DNA from 4 places in the Bacillus sp. ABR genome. Region 3 is predicted to be linked to each of the others. Evidence: riboswitches for the same ligand, from Rfam matches in the RefSeq annotation. Region 3 holds a riboswitch; each other region holds the start of a gene.
What was found. Region 3 has a riboswitch for S-adenosylmethionine ahead of mtnK (S-methyl-5-thioribose kinase). Riboswitches for the same ligand answer to the same signal wherever they lie in the genome.
Positions count from the first base shown of each region.

Region 1 (5,637 bases), on a different contig from region 3:
TCATTGCTTAAGTCATAGACAACATGTCCGCTTTTAATTTGATTGTTCTTGACGACCTGTTCGCTGAATTGATAGACCACTTCATCGACTTTTTTTACCATAGATGAAATCACAGCTTTTTCTGCAGTATAGTACTGATCGCTGTCAACACCAATGGCATATTTGCCTTGAGATTGCGCTTCTTTTAATACACCAACACCTGAATAACCGGCTGCAGCATATAAAACGTCTGCTTTCTTTTTGATCATATCTTTGGCTATTTTACCGCCCTTGCCTGCATCACTAAATGTACCGGCATAGGTAGATAAGATTTTGATTTTTGGATTGACTGATTTGGCGCCTTTTTGAAACCCTTGTTCAAAACGATGAATGACGTCTGCATCAACACCGCCAACAAATCCAATGACATCGCTTTTCGTTGTCATCGCAGCAAGTGCACCTGCTAAATAGCTGCCTTCCTCTTCTTTAAACGTCACAGAGGTCACATTTTTCAGCTCAGATACGGCATCGATCAGAAGAAACTGCTTCTTCGGATATTTCTTTGCGACTTTTTCTAGGTCTTCTTGCATACTAAAACCTACACCGATAATGAGATCATTACCATCTTTTACGAGTTCTGTCAGCCCTTTTTCATATGTATCAGTTTCTGCAATTTCTCTATAATCAAATTCAATGCCAAGCTCATCACGTGCTTTTTCTAATCCTTTAAATGATGAATCGTTAAATGATTGATCACCAAGACCATCATCTGTGAGCATAACGCCAATATGCTTCGCAGTTGATTTTGGCGACCCCTCCTGGTGATTACTGCATGCGGCGAGCACCATAAGCATAGCTGCCATCAGAAGCAATGAAATCTTCACTTTCATCCAAAAACACACTCCTTTTATCATCCTTACTCCTTTTTTATCGGATTTGAGGGGCGTTGTTTCAATGATATAGTGAAGGTTTTCATGACTTTTTTCATAGAAAAAATCCATTATTTAAGACAAAAATAAAAAAGTGAGCAAATGCTCACTTTTAGATCATTGACAAAGGGCTAAAATGAACTTTATTTTAGAACTTTGTCTTCTTTTCAGCGTGACCTGAAAACCTTTGCAGCCCTAGGAAGGACGAGTACCGGAGCGAATTTGACATTCGTGAGCACCGGCACGCAGGACTGACACCGAATGCGAGGGTTTGTCTGCACGCTGAAGTGAGCAAATGCTCACTTTTTCTCGTATGTCCAGCCTTCTTTTTGATAAACGAGATCATTTTTCATCAGATGACCTAGTGCTCGTTTAAAGGCTGCTTTGCTCATTTGAAATCTTTCGCGGATATCCTCTGGATCACTTTTGTCTCCGTAAGGCATGGCGCCGTTTCTTGTTCTCATATAGGTTAAAATTTCTTCTGCATCGACAGATAATGCATCCTGTTTTCTAGGAAGCAGAGAAACGTTCACGGTTCCATCCTCTTTCACTGCAATAACGCGTCCTGTAACGGTCGATCCTAGTCTTGGCTCTTCCTTTCGTTCCGTGCGGTGAATAAACCCTCGCACGCCTGTATCTGTCAGCATAAAAGAACCTGTCGCAATTAAACGATAGATTGTTCCAGTGATTTCTTTGTTCATTAAGGTTTCTGGTGCCTCAGTAAACAATTCACTGATCACGTCTTCTGTGGCTGGTTTTGCGAACATTCTGCCGTAACTTGTGACTTTCAGCATACAGTAGAGTTTGTCTCCTTTTTTCGGCCATGCTTCCTCAAATGGCGGGAGGTGTTCTGTTGCTACAAGTGCATCCTTTGACAGTCCAACATCGACAAATGCGCCCATGTCTTCTACCACGTCTACAACTTCTACCCAGCCGTATGTATGTGCGTTAATTGTAGGGATTTTCATTGTGGCAGCGAGTCTTTCTTCATGATCTACATATAAATAGACCTCTACTTCATCTCGGTCATCAAGATCCTCTGTCATTTCACTGCGGTGCAGGAGGACCGAATCTTCACCATCTGTCAAAAAGTAGCCGTATTCCATTTCGTTCTCTATTTGCAAGGTCAGTTGCTCACCTGGTCTCATGTTCTCTTCCTTCCTATCTGCCCATAAAAGAGCGTTCGTTCATCTTTAGATTCACTTTATTCTACTATACTTCTCCCCGCATGAACATCTCTAGTTCTGTTAGCTAAAGTGGACAAACTGGTCACGATTTATACCGCAGCCGGCTGAACTCTTTGCCTCATCTCTTCGATAAAGTTTCTTCTTCGCCTATTGGCATGATAAAATAGACGCAATATCAATACTTGGAGGTCATGTGTGATGGCAAAAGAAAGCTCATTTGACATTGTATCGAAAGTCGAACTGCCTGAGGTGCAAAACGCTGTTCAAGCAGCGCTGAAAGAAATTAAAAACCGTTATGATTTTAAAGGAAGTAAAAGTGATATTTCTCTCGAAAAAGAAGAACTTGTTCTCATTTCTGATGATGACTTCAAGCTTGAGCAGCTAAAAGATGTACTTGTGACAAAGCTGATCAAACGAAATGTGCCAACTAAAAACATCGATTACGGAAAAACCGAGCATGCTCTTGGCGGTACAGTACGCCAGCGTGCGAAGCTGATCAGCGGGATTGATCAAGACAACGCTAAAAAGATCAACGCACTCATCAAGCAGTCTGGCATCAAAGTGAAATCACAATTTCAGGATGACCAAGTGCGTGTGACAGGGAAAAATAAAGATGATTTACAAGAGGTGATTTCTCTTATGCGTAAGGCTGATTTGCCGATTGATGTCCAATTTATAAATTTTCGATAAATTTCAAATTTTCCATTGATTATTTCTGCATTTTTCGTTACAGTTGATGGAAGTTCAATTCATTGACATGTTCATATTGCTTTCTTATCAAGAGAGGCAGAGGGACTGGCCCTGTGAAGCCTCAGCAACCGGTGTAGTAGAAATCTATTTTCTATGACCAAGGTGCTAAATCCAGCAAGCAACTGCTTGGAAGATAAGGAGAAGAATTACGATACAGCCAAAAAGTCTTCTTCTTATCAGAAGGCTTTTTTTGTTACATAGAAATAAGGAGGAATACAATGGGCCTATTACAAGACTTACAAAATCGCGTACTGATAGCTGACGGAGCGATGGGAACACTTTTATACTCTTACGGCATTGACCGCTGTTTTGAAGAATTAAATTTATCGAAAGAGGATGAAGTGAAACGCGTGCACGAAGCTTATGTGCAGGCAGGCGCTGACATCATCCAAACGAACACATACGGTGCGAATTATATTAAACTATCCCGCTACGGCTTAGAGGAAGAAACGAAACGAATCAATACAAAAGCGGTACAAATTGCAAAAGCAGCCGCTGGCTCTGCCTATGTACTCGGAACAATTGGCGGCATTCGAACGTTTAACAAAAATGCCTACTCTATAGAAGAAATCAAACGAAGCTTTAGAGAGCAGCTGTATATCCTATTAAATGAAGAGCCTGACGGATTATTGCTTGAAACGTATTATGACATAGAAGAAGCAAAGGCTGTTCTCCAAATTGCTCGCAAAGAAACGACTCTCCCGATTGTCATGAACGTATCTATGCATGAACAAGGCGTTTTGCAAGATGGTACCCCGCTGAAGGATGGTTTATCTGAGTTATCATCTCTTGGTGCAGATGTCGTCGGCATCAACTGCAGGCTGGGCCCTTATCACATGATTCAGGCACTCGAAGGCGTTCCACTTTTAGAAAATTCGCATTTATCTGTCTATCCTAACAGTAGTCTCCCCTCTCTTGAAGAAGGCAGACTCGTCTATGATACTGATAACGATTATTTCCGAAAAAGTGCACTTGAATTTAGAAATCAGGGCGCACGCATTATCGGAGGCTGCTGTGGAACAACACCTCAGCATATTAGCGCAATGGCTGAAGCGGTCAAAGATTTAGCACCGATCACTGAAAAAGAAGTGAAGGTGTTAAAAGAAGAAATCATTTCCATCCAAGATCAGCGCACTGAACCAGGTCTTGATGAGCTGGCTGTGAAAAAACGATCGATTATCGTAGAGCTCGATCCACCGAAGAAGCTGAACTTCGAAAAATTTCTCGTTGCTGCAAATGAATTAAAGAATGCTGGCATTGATGCGTTAACGTTAGCCGATAATTCTCTTGCAACTCCGCGTATTAGCAATGTCGCTTGCGGCGCATTATTAAAGCAGCAGCTTGATATGCGTTCTCTTGTTCATATCACATGCCGCGACCGTAATTTGATTGGGCTACAATCCCATTTAATGGGGCTCGACACTCTTGGATTAACCGATATTTTAGCGATCACAGGCGATCCATCTAAAATTGGAGACTTCCCAGGTGCAACATCTGTGTATGATTTAACCTCCTTTGATTTGATTCGTCTCATCAAGCAATTTAATGAAGGCCTTTCTTTCTCAGGAAAGCCTCTTGGCAAAAAGACCAATTTTTCAGTGGCTGGCGCGTTTAACCCAAATGTGCGTCATATAGATAAAGCGGTCAAACGTCTTGAGAAAAAAATCGAATACGGCGCTGATTATTTTATTTCACAGCCTGTTTATTCTGAAGAACAGCTTGTGAAAATTCATGAGGAAAGCCGCCACTTGGATAAACCTATTTACATCGGCATTATGCCGTTAACAAGCAGCCGAAATGCAGAGTTTATTCATCACGAAATTCCCGGCATCAAATTATCTGATTCTATTCGTGACATTATGGCTAAGGCTGGCGAGGATAAAGAAAAGCAGCGAGCAGAAGGTTTAGCGATTGCCCGCTCTTTATTAGATACAGCCTGCGAATTGTTTAATGGCATTTATTTAATTACTCCTTTCCTTCGATCAGATTTAACAGCAGAACTGACCACCTACATCCATCAGAAAGAAAAGGAGTCTAACATCCATGTCAACTATCACTGAACAGCTCAAAAAACGCATCCTCGTCCTTGATGGTGCAATGGGCACAATGATTCAAAACGCCAACCTGACAGCAGAGGACTTTGGCGGAGAAGAGTATGAGGGCTGTAACGAGTATTTGAATGTGACAGCCCCTCACATCATCCGTGCGATCCATAGGGAATACCTCGAAGCAAGTGCCGATCTCATTGAAACAAATACGTTCGGCGCGACAAAGCTCGTCCTTGATGAATATGGGCTTGGCCACCTTGCCTATGAACTCAATGTTCGAGCTGCACAGCTGGCAAAGGCTGAAGCAGACCGTTTCTCCACACCGGATAAGCCACGTTTTGTTGTAGGCGCAATGGGCCCAACAACGAAAACATTATCTGTAACAGGCGGCACAACCTTCAGTGAGCTCGTCAGAAACTATGAAGAACAAGCCCGCGCTCTAATTGACGGAAAGTGTGATGCCCTTCTTTTAGAAACAAGCCAAGACATGCTGAATGTAAAAGCTGGATTCAAAGGGATTCAGGAAGCCTTTCAGCAGATGGGCATTCAATTACCACTCATGGTATCAGGAACGATTGAACCAATGGGCACCACCCTTGCTGGTCAGGATATCGAAGCCTTTTATATCTCTCTTGAGCATATGAAACCCATCAGTGTGGGCCTGAACTGTGCGACTGGTCCAGAATTTATGACAGACCACATCCGCACGCTCTCCTCCATCGCAAAGTCAGCGGTGAGCTGCTA
Region 1 is NZ_JAOYSL010000005.1:102,022-107,658, forward strand. It holds gene OIT90_RS15970 (BMP family lipoprotein) at 1-869, opposite strand, end outside; gene OIT90_RS15975 (CvfB family protein) at 1,208-2,056, opposite strand; gene OIT90_RS15980 (YajQ family cyclic di-GMP-binding protein) at 2,294-2,785, shown strand; SAM riboswitch class I at 2,867-2,985, shown strand; gene OIT90_RS15985 (bifunctional homocysteine S-methyltransferase/methylenetetrahydrofolate reductase) at 3,064-4,905, shown strand; gene metH (methionine synthase) at 4,889-5,637, shown strand, end outside.
Region 1: it holds a riboswitch for S-adenosylmethionine, as region 3 does, so the genes downstream of both, OIT90_RS15985 (bifunctional homocysteine S-methyltransferase/methylenetetrahydrofolate reductase) here and mtnK (S-methyl-5-thioribose kinase) in region 3, are expected to answer to the same signal.

Region 2 (5,637 bases), on a different contig from region 3:
GTAGTCCTTCACTTCAAGGATCTTTAAATCCTCTCTTTGCCTCAATACATCCATAATATTATAGATATCTTGAATAAAAGAACAGATGATGCGGACACCTGCGATATCATGGATATGCTCCTTGGCACATTGTGTCGTGATGTCGCATCCTTTTCTTGCTAGTTTATTCACGATGCTTTCAAAGGATTTGATCCGTGATTTTGTATGCTCTATAGGGTTATGTCCATGGATTAAATTATACTCCTGACTGATAATCGAAAACTTTGTATCCATTTCATCTAATGCAAATTTATATACTAATAGTTCATTTTTCCAGTCTTCCATGACATTTTTCAAATCTTCAACATGAGTTGCTGACATATTCATTTTCTTTGTCATCTCCTTTTGGGAAACGGCAGCTGTACCGCTTTCCGTTTACTAGACGGAGAGAGGACTCGAATGGTTTTAAAAAATACGCAGTTAGCCTCTTTGTTTGTAATAGGTCAGCGCCAGTGCAAGAGCCAGCACAGAACCTTTCACAATATCCATTGCATAATAAGGAACAGACATCATCACAAGCCCATTTTGTAAGATTCCGATGAGTACAGCCCCGATAAAAGTACCAAATGCGTTTGGCTTACCTGCTCCCATGACGGAAAAGCCGATAAAAGCAGCCGCTACTCCATCCATTAAATATGGTGCACCAGCATTAATTTCTGCTGTCATCACCCTTGATGCCAGCACGATACCTCCGATCGCTGCAAATAACGCAGAAAGCAGATAGGCCGCAATTTTGTATTTGTTCACATGAATGCCAGACAATCGAGCCGCTTCCTTATTCCCACCGATGATGTACATGAATCTGCCATGCTTTGTGTAGGTCATGAAAACATGCGCAAATAGAACAATGGCAGCCATAATGAGAATGATATATGGCACCTGTCCGATTTTGCTAAAAAAGGCAGGGATCGTTCCCGTTGAAAACGTGCCATCGGGCAGCACCATATTTTCAGAAATGGTCGCCCCTTTCGTATACGTTTGAGCCAGCCCTTGAATGATAAACATCATGGCTAATGTCATGAGCATATCTGGAATTTTCATTTTGACGATCATCCATGCATTTAACAATCCAACAATGATAGAAGCCGCTAGTGCAGAAAGGATGGCAATCAGTGGGTTTTGCGAGAACCATACGAACATAGAAATGACAATGGCATTTGACAGCGTAGCGACTGATCCAACTGATAAATCAAAACCGTTTACTGCCAATGAGATGGTTAAGCCCACCGCAATGATGGTCACAATTGAGATAGACCGTAAAATATTGATGATATTTCCCGATTGCAAAAACGCTGGATTCGCTGCCGCAAATACCACAATCAACACGACAATGGTTAAAATCGTCCCATATCGATAAAAGAAATCAAACAGATGAAAGGGTGGCCGCTGTTTTTTGATTTGCTGCACAGGGGCTGGAATTTGTTGTTCGCTCATGATTGTCCTCCTGTTGAATGATATAAAAGCTCCTCTTCAGTCGTCGGTGCAGTCATTTCCCGGGCAATGCTGCCATCATATAACACGTATACGCGGTCAGCGATACCTGCAATCTCTGATAGCTCACTCGACGCATAAATGACAGATTTTCCGCGGGCGGCAAGCTCTGCGATCAAAGTGAAAATATCTTTTTTCGCTCCAACGTCTACACCTTTAGTTGGTTCATCAAAGAGATACACATCTGCCTCAGCCAGCAGCCATTTTCCGATGGCAACCTTTTGCTGATTTCCACCAGATAGGTGCTTCACCTTTGCTTCAAGAGACGGCGTTTTGACACCAAGTCGTTTGACGATGTCGCCTGCACCCTGCTTTTCCTTCGAACGATGTAAGAAGCTGAATATCCGTGAAAATGAATGAAGACTTGCAGCCGTTAAGTTCCACCCCACGCTCTCTTCGGTCAGAACCCCTTCTTTTCTCCGCTCTTCAGGCACAAGAGCTATTCCAGCTCTCACAGCTTGATGAGGCGATGTGATGTGAATGGTTTGACCATGCAGCTGCACAGTCCCCGTCTTTTTTTCTGAGGCACCGAAAAGGGCTTTGCACAATTCTGTTTTTCCAGCACCGACAAGTCCTGCGATCCCGAGAATTTCTCCTTTTTTGACATAAAAGTGAATGTTGTTTAATTTGTTTTGATCGTTTAGCTCTTTCACTTCAAGCACAATAGGTGCATCTTTCAAAGGTTTGCGAGACGGGAATTGTTCCTCTAATGGCGCACCTAGCATTTCTTCAATGACTTGCTGCGGATTTGTGTCTTTGACAAGGTGGGCTGCCACATCCGTTCCATTTCGCATCACTGTCAGTTCATCACAGATGGTGAAAATTTCAGGCATGCGATGGGAGATAAACACGATCCCTGTCCCATACTGTTTCAGCCGATCAATCATGGAGAATAATTTGCTTGTTTCTGCATGACTAAGCGGAGCTGTTGGTTCATCTAAGATTAAAATGCTGCATTGAATGGAAACGGCCTTAGCAATGAGCACCATCTGTTTTTCAGCAAGGGTCAGATCGCTGACAAGTCGTTTTGTGGAGATGTCGATGTCCATTTCTTTTAATAACTGAGCCGCCTTGCGATGCAGCTCTTTCCAGCTGACAAATGTTTTTTTCTCAATCTCATGCATCATCATATTCTCGCCAACACTTAAGTAGGGAACAAGAGCCATATCCACTTCTTGATGGACCGTCTGCACACCATATGAGGATGCATCCTTTGGGGTTTGAATGGTTGCCGCCTGGCCATTGATGTGGATGGTTCCGTCGAAGTGGGAATGAGCGCCAGAAAGAACTTTCATTAACGTGGACTTCCCAGCACCATTTGCTCCAATTAGTGCATGGACCGTCCCTTTTTTTAATGTGAAATTCACTTGATCTAAAGCTTTGACCCCTGGGAATTCAATTGAAATATTTTTCATACGAACAAGCGGCGCTGTCATGGGTGTCCTCCTTCTCTTGATATCATCTGAAAAACGAAACACCCTCTATGGAAAGAGAGTGCACGTCGCTTATTTTGTATAATGCTTCTTCAAGGTCTTCATCCAATCTTCCTCAAAAGCAGTCGATGAACCGAATCCCTTCACTTCGTCTGCAAGATTGACCATGTTAATGGCTTTTCCTGCTTGTTGAAGCTGCTTTTGCGAGATGAGAGAGGCCTCAAGGTCATAGGAAGATGGTGTTTTCTCACCAGCTATTTTCTTCGCAAGAATCCTCACGTCGACTGCGCCGATGAGCTTCGGATCAACCGCTGCTGTGTACTTCCATGGACTGTCCTTCGCTGTCATTTCTTGAAGATCAGCATTTGACACATCAATCCCATAAATCTTCACTTCTGTTCTTCCTGCTTCCTTTAACGCTCTTGCTGCCCCAATGGCAAAGGCATCCCATGTGGCAAAAATAGCGTCCAGTTTGCCCTTTGGATACTTATTCAGCATGGCTGCTACTGCATTTTGCGTTTGAACAGACGTATCAGAAGAGGCTACACCAAAGCGGTCAAGCTCCTTGATCCCTGAATGTTGTTTAAGCGTTTCTTGATAGACCTTGTTTCGTCTCACCATTGGCGGGAATCCATCTACCCACAGGTACGCAATATTTGCTTTTCCTTTAAAATCAGACACGAGCGCGTCTAATGATTTTTTCGCTAATTGTTCGTCATCTTGAGACGTCACTGTGACTCCTTTGATGTCCTTTAGCTTAGGATTTGAATCAAATGCTACAACTGGAATGCCTTTCGCTGTGATCTTTTTCACATCAGCGACTGTCGCCTCGTCGTCCCCGTGAGAGATGATAAAGCCATCATAATTTTCCTCCAGCGCCTGAGAGATGGCATCATGGAATTTTGCTGTATCACCATTTGCGGTGTAGACATCTACCGTAAAGCCGAGTGCTTCACCTTCTGCCTTCGTTCCAGCTAAAAATTGAGCTGTATGATCGTCTCCTCCAATTTTGCGGATCACTTTAATTTTAGCCCCCTGTCCCTTTGCAAATCGCTTCGGTACTTTGTCAAAAGAGACTTTTTCGTTTGCATTTGCCTTTGAGCCTGCACTTGATCCAGTGCCGCAGCCAGATAATAGGACGGTTAATGCCGTTAATAAGACAAGAAATGATGTAAAATGCTTACGCTTCATTGCTGTTCCTCCTCAAGTTGTTTTAAATTTTTCACATCGGAAAACTAGGTAAAAAAGTGGAAATACGCCTGTCAAACAGGCATTTGATTCGAAAAAGAGACGAAAAAAAGCCTCTCTTGGAAAGAGAGGCTTGATCACCGTTGCATGAAACATGTATCGGGAAGTCTTCCTCTCTTATCTGTCAAAGCTGTAACAGCTTTGCAGGAATTAGCACCAATTTCTACAATAGAAACGGTTGCTGGGCGTCATAGGGCCAGTCCCTCTGCCTCTCTTGATAAGAGATCCGTTATGAAATTTGTTTTCGTTGAAATGTCTTCTTTACTTTAATGTGATGTCACATCAATGTCAATGACTTTTTTGAAAATTTCTAAAATATCATTAACTTCCGATGATTTTCTTAGCAGGTGATGATTTCTTCAGACGGAAATCATATTTTTTCTCATTCACAAATTGTGGGTTGAGATGTGCTGATCCTTTATCTTGACCGCTATTAGAGAGATAGGTTTTGTAGCCTTCCATCCATTTCCCGCGCCAAATCCACTGTGATGCTTTCGCACCTTTGCGATCATCATAAACGTTCTTCTGGAAGGTATTCTTTTGGTTCACTTGATAAAGATTCACGACTAAGTAATGCGAGGCGCTAGCCGTCATGATATTATTCGTGATTCGATTGTTCACTGCTTGATACTGCATTAGCAATTGGCCGCCTTCTAAGCCGGCTGTGTCATTTTTGTACAAAATATTATGTGAAATCGTCGTATTGGTTGTACCGCCACGCTTCTTATCATAGCCGCCAATAGAAATGCCTGTATAACGGTTTAAATATACTTGATTGTGTTCGATGCGGATGCGATCTGCCATTTTTCCTTTATGTTCGCTTGTAACTTCAATCCCCAGGTCATTGTGATGTGAGATGTTATGATCGATCACAATGTCTTTTCCGCCATCAACATAAATTCCGCCAGCGGAGATGTCGCTTCCATAGGCTGGGTTCCCTGCACTCGTAATCTCATATACTTTGTTTCTAGAGACGACTCCATTTCTAACTTGATCATACTTTTTAGAGGGTGCTACGTTCTCGAAACCAATTAAATCAATGCCAATATTATCAGTGTTACGGACCGTGTTATGTGTCACACGGAAATTTTTGACGTTTCCATTTAGCACGAGCGCTTCACTAAAGCCCAGTTTTAATTTTTCAACGGTATTTCCTTTGATTTCAATGTCTTCTATTGCTGCAGGAGCTTTTGTCCCATAGACAGCAATTCCATGTGCATTTCCATTTTCATGTTTCGTCTGAATGTCATACACTCGGTTATTGAGCAGTTTTACGCCTTTACCGCTTCCTTTGATGAAAATACCAACTGGTGTTAAATCTTCTTTATTCGTCTTAAGATGTCCTACAGTGAGGCCTTTGAGGGTGATGTAGCTCTTTTGATCGACCGTGACAAGGCCGCCATCGGCTTGATTTCCTTTAAGGGAT
Region 2 is NZ_JAOYSL010000001.1:262,232-267,868, reverse strand. It holds gene ywaC (GTP pyrophosphokinase YwaC) at 1-366, opposite strand, end outside; gene OIT90_RS01250 (ABC transporter permease) at 460-1,473, opposite strand; gene OIT90_RS01245 (sugar ABC transporter ATP-binding protein) at 1,470-2,966, opposite strand; gene OIT90_RS01240 (sugar ABC transporter substrate-binding protein) at 3,036-4,154, opposite strand; SAM riboswitch class I at 4,326-4,435, opposite strand; gene OIT90_RS01235 (right-handed parallel beta-helix repeat-containing protein) at 4,533-5,637, opposite strand, start outside.
Region 2: it holds a riboswitch for S-adenosylmethionine, as region 3 does, so the genes downstream of both, OIT90_RS01240 (sugar ABC transporter substrate-binding protein) here and mtnK (S-methyl-5-thioribose kinase) in region 3, are expected to answer to the same signal.

Region 3 (5,637 bases):
TCGACTAGCTTCACTTTTCCGTCTAGTGAAAGCTTTCCAAAAATCGTCGTGAAAACAGCTGGTAAATCTGCTGAAAAGTTTGCCTCAGGATAAGCAATGGTCACCTCTGATTGATAAAGGCCATTTTCGGCTGGAGCAGCCTTTTCTAATACTTTTTCAACTCGGCCTTTATGCTTTTGAAGCTGCTCCTTTTTGAGCTGAGGCAAATCCGTCCATGATCCAACTGTTAAACCAAGCGCGATCTGCTCCGCTTTTCGATTTATTTGTTCATCCTCTCGATGTGTTAATACGTATGTTGCCAGTAATTCACTCACTAGGAATCCCCTTTCGATTGCATCATGCATATGTTCAATAAAAAAACCTCTTCAAGTGCTTCTTGAGCGCCTTAAAGAGGTTATTTCGTGTTATTCATCCGAATCTTATCTCTCAGCGCTTGCTGCAAGAATTAGCACCGTGCTTCATGGAAGTCGGTTGCCGGGCTTCATTGGGCTAGTCCCTCTGCCTACTCTTGATAAGAATATTCAATTTTCTTAAATATTGCCTGAATTATCGCACCATTTTTTTATGTTGTCAATGGCTTTTTTTCAAACAGCTTCAAGGCAGCGATGCGCTGAGCAGCTTCTTGTAACCGCTCCTCGCTTGTTAGAAGCCCTACTCTCACGTACCCTTCACCGTGAGCACCAAAGCCATTACCTGGCGCTACAACAACATGCGCTTTTTCTAATAATAAATCAGAAAAGGCTTCAGATGTATATCCTTCTGGCACCTTTAACCAAGCAAAAAATGATCCCTTTGGAGCACTGACTTCCCAGCCAATTTCTTTGCAGGCAGCTATCCACACATTCCGTCTTTTCTCATATCGGTCATTTTGCACCCGTACGCACGTTTGATCGCTTAATAGGGCTTCCGCTGCTGCATCCTGCGTGGCTTTAAACAACGAGACAAACAAATGATCCTGATAAAGCTCAATCGCTTCAATAACAGACGGATTCCCTGCTGCAAATCCTACTCTCCACCCTGCCATATTGTACGTTTTAGACAATGTGTAAATTTCTATTCCCGTCTCTTTCGCTCCATCTACTTGCAGAAAGCTGATCGGCTTTTCCCCATCAAACCCAATGCCGCCATATGCAAAATCATGAACAACACAAAGCTTGTGATCTTTCGCAAATGTCACGGTTTCTTCAAAAAATGAACGGCTTGCCGTAGCCCCCGTCGGATTGTTGGGGTAATTTAAGTACATTAATTTTGCCTTTTTCTTATCATCCTCAGGCAGCAAATCGTAGTCAGGTAAAAAATCATTTTTTTCAAGAAGTGGCATGGTCACCATATGAGCTCCAGCAAGTACAGCACCTGACCAATAATCAGGATAACCGGGGTCAGGGACGAGAAGCGTATCACCCGGATTCAGGAGGCATTGAGGCAGCTCAACAAGCCCTGCTTTCCCGCCAAATAAAATCGCAATTTCCGTCTTCGGATCAAGCGTAACGCCATATTCTCTTTCATAAAAAGCGGCAGCCGCCTTTTTTAATTTCGCTGTTCCACGGAATGAGGAGTATTGATGATTTTCAGGTTTTGCTACCGCTTCCTGCATGGCTTTTACAATGTGCGGAGGAGTTGGCTGATCAGGATTTCCCTGCCCCAAATTAATGATATCTGCCCCTTCCTGCACTTTTTTCTGCACCTTTTGGACAAGGGACGCAAAAAATTGTTTCGGTAATTGTTTCAACACATCTGATTGCTGGAATTCCATTTCTTCACCTTCTATTCAAGTTACGTAACAATACAATCACTGTAATGGATTGTTTTATGAATTGTAAAGCAATTTTGAAAAAAGATTGACATGTAAAGCGCAGCTCTGATAATATCTTGAATTAAGAAATGCAAACATACACGAAACAATTACATATTGATTTCTCTTATCGAGAGTTGGGCGAGGGATTTGGCCTTTTGACCCCAACAGCAACCGACCGTTAATACCACTGTGAAGTGGGGCGCAGCAAGTAACGCGCCAAGACAATTGTCTTATAGGGCACGGTGCTAATTCCATCAGACGTATGTGCTGAGAGATAAGAGAGGCTTTGAGCATACACACCATCAAGCCTCTTTCTCTCAGGAGAAAGAGGCTTTTTTATATGATTTGGAGGGGAAGCAATTGGTTACACTTACGGCATCATATGAAGAACTAACAGAAAGCTCGGCAGTTGCACTCGCAATTAGACTTGGCTTAATCCAAGAAAGCAGTCATTTGACTTGTACTGAAATCGGCGACGGGAATTTAAATTACGTCTTTCATATTTATGATCACAAACAAGAAAAAGGATTGATCATCAAGCAGGCGCTGCCTTATGCAAAGGTGGTTGGTGAGAGCTGGCCTCTTACATTAGACCGGGCAAGAATTGAAAGTGCTGCCCTGATCAAACAGTCAGAATATGCGCCGCATCTCGTACCAGCAGTCTATTATTCAGATACAGCTCTTGCAGTGACAGCCATGGAGGATCTCTCACACTTAGAAATCGTCAGAAAAGGGCTAATTGCCGGAAAACAATATCCGCATTTATCTGATCATGTTGGAGAATTTTTAGGAAAAACACTTTTTTACACATCTGACTTTGCGACAAATCCTAAAATCAAAAAACAATTTGTGAAGCAATTTACGAACCCTGACCTGTGTGATATCACAGAAAAACTCGTCTTCACAGACCCTTTCTTTGATAGTGAAACAAATGACTTCGAAGAAGAATTAAGAGAATCAGCAGAAGCGCTTTGGGCAGATCTTGAGCTGCAAGCCAAAGCAGCAGAATTGAAGCGTATCTTCCTCACATCAGCTGAAACATTGGTTCATGGAGATCTTCATACAGGCAGTATTTTTGCAAATGAGACTGAAACGAAAATCATTGATCCAGAATTCGCGTTTTACGGTCCCTTTGGATTCGATATCGGCCACTTTATCGCCAATTTGTTCCTGAATGCTTTATCTCGCGAGAATGAACACGAGCAGCAGCACCTTTTTGACCATGTCGTCAATGTATGGGCAACATTCAAAGAAGTGTTCACAAAAGCTTGGAAAGAGGACAGCATTGAAGCATTTAGTGTATCGGACAGCTTTTTAGAAACAACGTTTGATCGGATTTTAAAAGAAGCGACAGGCTTTGCCGGCTGTGAGCTTGTCCGCCGAACAATTGGCCTTGCTCATGCCGCTGATCTTGATGCGATTCCATCACCAACTAGACGGATTCAGCAGAAAAAAGCAGCACTGACACTTGGAAAAACTTTTATCAAACAATATCATGCAGTGGAAACAGCGTCTGACCTCGTCGCATTATTCCAGCCATCTGTAAAGGAGTGACGGGTTTTGTCAAAAGAATTTGAAGCCCCCCGTTCTGTCGAATGGGAAGAAAACCGTATTCACATTTTAAATCAGCAAAAATTACCGGCCGAAACCGTCTTTGAGCATTTATATACGAAAGAAGATGTGTATGATGCAATTGTGACATTAAAAGTACGCGGAGCGCCTGCGATTGGCATTACAGCAGCATTTGGACTGGCACTTAGTGCGCAAGCCATTGAGACAGAAGAAATCGATGTTTTTAAACAAGAAGTGATTCGAATCAAAGAATATTTAAACAGTGCTCGTCCAACTGCTGTGAACCTCGCCTGGGCATTAGACCGGCTGCTGCAGCGCATTCAGCGTGCAGCATCAGTAAATGCAGCTAAAACAGATCTTGTCCATGAAGCCATTCAAATTCAAATTGAAGATGAAGAAATATGCAGACAAATCGGTCAAAATGCACTTCAGCTCTTTAAATCAGGTGACCGTATCATGACCATTTGTAATGCAGGCTCCATTGCAACGAGCCGGTACGGAACAGCCCTTGCTCCCTTTTATTTAGCCAAAAAGAAAAATCTTGACCTTCACATTTATGCATGTGAAACACGCCCTGTTCTTCAAGGCGCTCGTCTGACAACATGGGAGCTCATGCAAGGCGGCGTGGATGTGACACTCATTACAGATAACATGGTCGCCCATACGATGAAAGAAAAGCAAATTTCTGCTGTCATTGTTGGAGCTGACCGTATCGCTCGTAATGGAGATACAGCGAATAAGATTGGAACGTTAGGTCTTGCCGTTCTAGCCAAGCATTTTCACATTCCGTTTTTTGTAGCAGCACCGCTTTCCACTTTTGATGTATCCACCCATGACGGGTCAGATATCCCAATTGAAGAGCGCGACCCGCTGGAAGTAAAGGAATTAAACGGTGTCCCCATTGCACCGCCCGATGTTCAAGTATTCAATCCCGCCTTTGATGTCACTCCTCATCATCTCATTTCAGGCATCATTACAGAAAAGGGAATTATCACATCGAACTATGCAGAAGAGATTGATGCTCTTTTCGCCGAAAGCATCTCCCAATGATCGCAAAAAAGCGCCGTGTTCTTGTCATTTAAGAGCACCGCGCTTTTTTGTTTCTTGATTCGTTTTTGTTAAGATTTCTTCTTTCTGTTCTTCCGTCAAAACGTTCATTTTGACACATAGTGACGTAACTGCATACACTTTACCTTTTTTGCCCCAAAACATGCCAGCGCCCTCCTTTTTCCCTCAACCAACTTTTTTAGCTTAATAAAAGGATATGTTGCTCAGGAAAAATTCGGAACAGGTCAATCGATTTATTTTTGAACAAATGGGATGCCTTCTAATTCAAGGAGGACCGCTTTCATGTCTGTCTTCGATCCTGCATAGCCCGTCAGAGACCGGTCTTTTCCAATCACCCTGTGACACGGAATAAAAATAGGTAATGCATTTCGTCTGTTAGCTTGTCCGATGGCTCTTACAGCCTTGGGATTGCCTATCGCCTCTGCAATGTCTGCATAGCTTTTTGATTCACCATATGGAATGGCCGACAATGCTCCCCACACCTGCTCTTGGAACGGAGAACCTGTTTGCTTGAGCGGGAGATCGAATACTTGACGCTCTCCCTTGAAATATTCATCCAGCTGCTTTTTCGCTTCTTGTAAGACAGGCGTATCTGCTTGCTTTAAATTCACTGCCTGCTTTTTTGCTAAAAACGGCTCATCATCAAACATCACCTCGATGATGGCATCGTCCTTTTCTAGTATGTATAATGCCCCAATGGGTGCGTGATAGACGGTATAATACACGTTACTGCTCTCCTTCTTGTTTCTGCTGCCTTAGTGGCAGCGTGAGATGGAAGACGGTTCCTACGCCTTCCTCACTTTCTACCTCAATGGTTCCTTGATGCTCTTCAATAATTTTATAACTAACCATTAACCCAAGTCCAGTTCCTCTTTCTTTCGTTGTATAAAAAGGCTCACCTAGACGCTTTAGCTTATCCTCCGCCATTCCGCAGCCTTCATCACGCAAGGAAATGACAATATGCTCCTCGCCCTTTCGCTGAATGCTCACATAGACATTTCCTTTGCGCGGCATGACTTCAATTGCATTTTTTAAAATGTTAATAAAGACTTGCTTTAATTGGTTTTGTTCACAATAAATGAGTGGAATCTCATCCAGCACATTGAGATGCATTTGAACATTGCCAAGATTCGCCTGTGCGTGCAGAAGATCCATCGTGTCTTTCACAATTTGCACCACATTTTTTTCTTCATATACAATGG
Region 3 is NZ_JAOYSL010000003.1:568,582-574,218, forward strand. It holds gene mtnW (2,3-diketo-5-methylthiopentyl-1-phosphate enolase) at 1-314, opposite strand, end outside; SAM riboswitch class I at 417-518, opposite strand; gene OIT90_RS12975 (pyridoxal phosphate-dependent aminotransferase) at 563-1,753, opposite strand; SAM riboswitch class I at 1,918-2,075, shown strand; gene mtnK (S-methyl-5-thioribose kinase) at 2,156-3,349, shown strand; gene mtnA (S-methyl-5-thioribose-1-phosphate isomerase) at 3,356-4,417, shown strand; gene OIT90_RS12990 (hypothetical protein) at 4,442-4,579, opposite strand; gene OIT90_RS12995 (methylated-DNA--[protein]-cysteine S-methyltransferase) at 4,669-5,160, opposite strand; gene OIT90_RS13000 (PAS domain-containing sensor histidine kinase) at 5,162-5,637, opposite strand, start outside.

Region 4 (5,637 bases), on a different contig from region 3:
TTCAGGAGGTGAAAATGGTGGCTTTAGATTTTTACGAATACCCATCTTGCGGTACATGCCGAAAAGCAAAAAAGTGGCTTGAAGCACACAATAAAGACATCAACAGCATACATATCGTCGAAGAGACGCCTGATAAAGAAACATTAAAAGCCCTTTACGAAAAAAGCGGTTTAGAGCTGAAGAAATTCTTTAATACAAGCGGACAAAAATACCGGGAGCTGCAGCTGAAAGATCAACTTCCTGCAATGTCAGAGGACGAGCAGCTAGAATTACTCGCGTCTAACGGAATGCTGATCAAGCGCCCGATTACAACAGACGGTAAACGAGTAACAGTTGGATTTAACGAAGATACATTTAAAAGCGTCTGGAAATGATGTAACTTTCATTCAGATTGTGGTATCTTCAATATAGATTGTAAGAAAAGACTGGAGGGGTATTGAATGAGCACACCAAAAGATTTACGTTATTCAGAAGAACATGAATGGGTCAAAGTAGAAGGAGATAAGGTGCGTATCGGTATTACGCATTTTGCTCAATCTGAGCTTGGCGATATAGTGTTCGTTGAGCTTCCTGAAGTAGGAGACAAAATCACAGCGGACGAGCCTTTCGGAAGTGTAGAATCAGTGAAAACAGTTTCTGAACTTTATGCACCGATCAATGGCACAATCGTCGAAGTGAACGATGAGCTGGATGACAGCCCAGAATTCGTCAACGACTCTCCATATGAAAAAGCATGGATGATCGTTGTAGAACCAGCTGATGCATCTGAAATCGAGAACTTAATGACTGCTGAGCAATATGAAGAAATGACAAAAGAAGACTAATTCATGTGAAATTGGACACTCTACCTTTATGGGGGGTGTCCAATTTGTCTTTTCAAAAAGAACAGGTGGATATAACAGAGCATGTCACTGGACGATTCAAAGAAAGCGGCATGGTGCTTTATCATCAAAATGAAGAGATTGGCACAATGATTAGTGAAAACCAATATGAGCTGAAATCGGGATATTCCTATGATCAAAATCGTTTTTATCGTCTAACGGATACATTGACCGATGGGACAGAAAAATATGTAGACTGTGACGATGAAAATGGGTGGTGCTAATCACAGAGGAGACTGCAGTGAACAAAAACTGCAGTCTTTTTGATGACGAGGCGCCCAATCTTTACAACCTGAATGAAAGATTGTAATCTAAGGAAGAAGTGAATCAACGTCAAAAGGGCCGGGTGATCGTGATGAATGTCGAGATAGAAAAGGTCATCATTGTAGAAGGTAAAACAGACAAACAAAAGCTGAAAGAAGTCATAAGTGAACCTGTTACCATCATTTGCACCAATGGCACGATCAGTACATCGAAGCTGGACCAGCTTGTGGACGATTTAGTGGGGAAAGACGTTTACATATTAGCAGACAGTGACGATGCAGGCGACAAACTGCGGAAGCAATTTCGAAAAGAATTCCCTGAAGCACTTCATCTTTTTGTCGACAGAACGTACCGCGAAGTGGCCGCTTCACCGTCAGCCCACATTGCATCTATCCTATTAGCTGCAAACATTGATGTTCATTCGAAATATTTATGAGGGTGGACGTATTATGAAAGAGATTGAAGAACACGAATTCAAAGAGATAGAGGACGATTTATTTCTTTTATACTTATATACACCGTTTTGCGGAACATGCCAGCTGGCAAAGAAAATGCTGGCAGTCGTAGACGCCATGCAGCCGGATGTACCATTTTACGAAAACAATTTAAACTATTCACCAGGCTTTGCAAAAGCATTTGAGATCGAGAGTGTTCCTTGCTTTCTACTGTTTAAAAAAGGAGAATTGGTGCAAAAAGGCTATGCCTTTCACTCAGTTCCATATCTTCATGAAATGATTGAAACCGCTAAATAAAGCGGTTTTTTGTCATATTTCAAGAAATTCATTTGAAAATTTGTCGAGTTATTTATAAAGGACAAGAAGATGTTTGTAGAGAAATGTTATGTATAACCAAATGACAGGGAGGTTATACATGTGGAAAATGTGAAAGCCCATGGTAACACAGGGCAGCGTTTATTATTAAAACCGCTGCTCTCATCATCATCCTTGAAGATTACATTTGAGGCGGAAACTGACTCTTGTACATTGATTGTGGATGAACGTGGTGAAGTGAAGAAACTACCTGCAATTGAGTTATCGGATCTCATCTTTTATGGTGAGAGGAAAGAGATTCTACAATTATTAGATGGAGATATGTCCTTACAGCAGTTAATCAGCAGAGGACAAGTCAAAGTCAAAGGGTCATTCCGTGCGCTCCTTAGACTAGAGGCAGTGCTTTGGCTGACGAACGGTTTTTTTCGAAAAATGATAACGTAGTTGTTTACTTGGAAATTAGCGATTTACAGCGTTGACATATCTCAGATAGCATGATATTCTACGTTAGTAAAAACATGAACATCACATAAAACAACATATTTTCTCTTATTAAGAGAGGTGGAGGGACGTGCCCTATGAAACCCGGCAACCGTCAGCATAGCTGAAATTGGTGCCAATTCACTCAAAGCCGCAGCGCTTTGAAAGATGAGAGAAAGGCGTAATTGACATAAAAGGCCTTTCTGCTTGCGTTGCAGTTAGGTCTTTTTTACTGACCTGACGTCAGGCTAGAGTCATGACAGAAAGAAGAATAAATAACGTATGTGATGGAAACCTATAGATTCAGCAAGAAAGCAGGTGATCAGACTGTGATTCATTTACAGAATGTATCAAAAACGTATCATTCAAAAAGCGGAAATGTTGATGCCGTGAAAGACGTCAACTTGGATATTGATAAAGGTGAAATATTCGGAATTATCGGGTATAGCGGTGCAGGAAAAAGCTCGCTTATTCGCCTATTAAACGGTCTGGAGCTGCCAACAGAAGGAATTGTTGAAGTGGCAGGCAACCGGATCAATGAAGTATCGAATGCGAAACTTCGGAAAGCAAGACAAGAAATCAGCATGATCTTCCAGCACTTTAATTTACTTTGGTCAAGAACGGTGAGACAAAACATTATGTTCCCGCTTGAGATCGCAGGTGTACCGACATCGAAACGGAGAGAGCGTGCGAATGAACTGATTAAATTGGTCGGTTTAGAAGGAAAAGAAAATGCGTATCCTTCTCAGCTTAGCGGCGGGCAAAAACAGCGTGTCGGCATTGCGAGAGCATTAGCGAATGATCCAAAGGTTCTTCTATGTGACGAAGCGACATCTGCGCTAGATCCGCAAACGACCGATTCAATCCTTGAGCTTTTGGCCGATATTAATAAACGACTAGGGCTCACGATTGTGCTCATTACACACGAAATGCACGTCATTCGCAAAATTTGTCATCGCGTCGCAGTCATGGAAAATGGACGTATTGTTGAAGAAGGCGAAGTATTACGCGTCTTCAGACAGCCAAAGGAAGAAATGACGAAGCGATTTGTGAAACAGCTTGCGGAACCAGAGGAAGCGAAAGAAACAATCGAGCACGTCTTAGAACGAGTAAAAGAAGGTCAGGTCGTACGGTTGTCCTTTATTGGAGACTCTGCCGAGCAGCCGCTGATCACTGAAATCATTCGATCCTTCAATGTCGATGTGAATATCCTTCAAGGGAAGATTTCTCAAACGCAGGAAGGCGCGTTTGGAACACTCTTTATCCACATTAATGGAGAAGAGACTGAGGTAGAAAAAGCCATCGCCTATATCCAAAGCAAACAGGTTGAAATCGAGGTGATGACACATGTTTGAGAAATGGTTTCCGAACGTTGATTTAGACGTCATCTGGAGTGCAACAGGTGAAACGGTGTATATGACACTGATTTCATTGGCATTTGCCTTTGCCATTGGTATTATCCTTGGACTATTACTCTTTCTAACGAGTAAAGGCGGTCTTTGGGAAAATAAACCGATTAATGCTGTCATCGGCGCTGTCGTCAACATTTTCAGATCGATTCCTTTTATCATTTTAATTATTCTTTTACTAGGGTTCACGAAATTCTTAATGCATACGATTCTTGGTCCTAATGCAGCACTCCCTGCCCTTGTCATAGGGTCAGCTCCATTCTATGCACGTCTTGTCGAAATTGCACTGCGTGAGGTAGACAAAGGAGTCATTGAAGCAGCACGATCAATGGGAGCGAAAACGTCAACAATCATTTTCAAAGTATTGCTGCCAGAATCATTGCCAGCCCTTATTTCAGGTATTACCGTAACAGCGATTGCTCTAATTGGCTCTACTGCGATTGCAGGTGCAATTGGAGCAGGCGGACTTGGTGACCTCGCCTATGTGGAAGGGTACCAATCTGGTAATACAGATGTCACACTTGTAGCCACTGTGTTTATTCTCATCATCGTCTTTATTATTCAAATAATCGGTGATTTGATTACAAATAAAATTGATAAACGTTAAGGGAGGATTTATTCATGAAGAAATTGATTTTAAGTGCACTATTTCTAGCATTTGCAGGTATTTTAGCTGCGTGCGGTTCATCTAATAACGCAAGTGAAAGCAAAACCATTACGGTTGCCGCTTCAAAAACGCCGCATGCCGAAATTCTTGAAGAAGCAAAACCACTTCTAAAAGAAAAAGGCTACGATTTAAAAGTGAAAGTGCTTAGCGATTATAAAATGTACAACAAAGCGTTAGCTGAAAAAGAAGTGGATGCGAACTTTTTCCAACATATCCCTTACTTAAACGAAGAAAATAAATCAAACAAAGATTATAACCTAGTGAGTGCTGGTGCGGTTCACCTTGAGCCTTTCGGTATCTACTCTAAGAAATACAAATCAGTAAAAGATATTCCAAACGGCGGCACAATCATCATGACAAACAACGTAGCTGAACAAGGCCGTATGCTTGCCCTTCTGCAAAATGCTGGTGTCATCAAGCTTGATCCAAAGGTTGATACAATCAACGCAACAGTAAAGAACATTAAAGAAAACCCAAAGAACCTAAAATTCAAAAAAATCGCGCCTGAATTAACTGCGAAAGCTTATGAAAACAGTGAAGGCGATGCTGTATTTATCAACGTCAACTATGCGATCCAAAATAAATTGAATCCGAAAAAAGATTCAATCGAACTTGAGCAAACAAAGAACAATCCATATGCAAACATCGTTGCGGTTCGCAAAGGTGACGAAAAATCAGATAAGATCAAGGCATTAATGGAAGTTCTTCACTCTGATAAAATCAAAGAATTCATCGACAAAAAATATGACGGTGCAGTATTGCCTGTATCTGAATAACAACATTTCGACCTCGCTTCTTTCAAAGCGAGGTTTTTTGTGTATTTTTTCAAATCTCGCTCATAATAAAAACGTACAAATGACCTGAAGGGATGGAATCAAAATGAATGAACAGCATATGAGCGGATCCATGCAGCAATCACTGACTGATTATAAAACCGCAATGGGTGAATTCCAGAAGAAAATGCCGGTGTTTGGAAAGAAATTTAATGAATTTACGGAGCAGTGCTTTCAAAGCGATTCATTAACGCAAAAGGAAAAACAAATGATTGCCCTCGGCATCAGTATTCATGCACAGGATGAATACTGCATGATTTATCATACAAAGGGAGCGCTCGATCAAGGGGCGACAGAAGAGAATCTGCTAGAGGTTGTGAGCGTGGCGGCAGC
Region 4 is NZ_JAOYSL010000001.1:793,985-799,621, forward strand. It holds gene OIT90_RS03920 (arsenate reductase family protein) at 18-374, shown strand; gene gcvH (glycine cleavage system protein GcvH) at 441-824, shown strand; gene OIT90_RS03930 (YusG family protein) at 869-1,105, shown strand; gene OIT90_RS03935 (toprim domain-containing protein) at 1,237-1,581, shown strand; gene OIT90_RS03940 (thioredoxin family protein) at 1,595-1,897, shown strand; gene OIT90_RS03945 (SCP2 sterol-binding domain-containing protein) at 2,018-2,359, shown strand; SAM riboswitch class I at 2,462-2,570, shown strand; gene OIT90_RS03950 (methionine ABC transporter ATP-binding protein) at 2,725-3,750, shown strand; gene OIT90_RS03955 (methionine ABC transporter permease) at 3,743-4,411, shown strand; gene metQ (methionine ABC transporter substrate-binding lipoprotein MetQ) at 4,426-5,247, shown strand; gene OIT90_RS03965 (carboxymuconolactone decarboxylase family protein) at 5,351-5,637, shown strand, end outside.
Region 4: it holds a riboswitch for S-adenosylmethionine, as region 3 does, so the genes downstream of both, OIT90_RS03950 (methionine ABC transporter ATP-binding protein) here and mtnK (S-methyl-5-thioribose kinase) in region 3, are expected to answer to the same signal.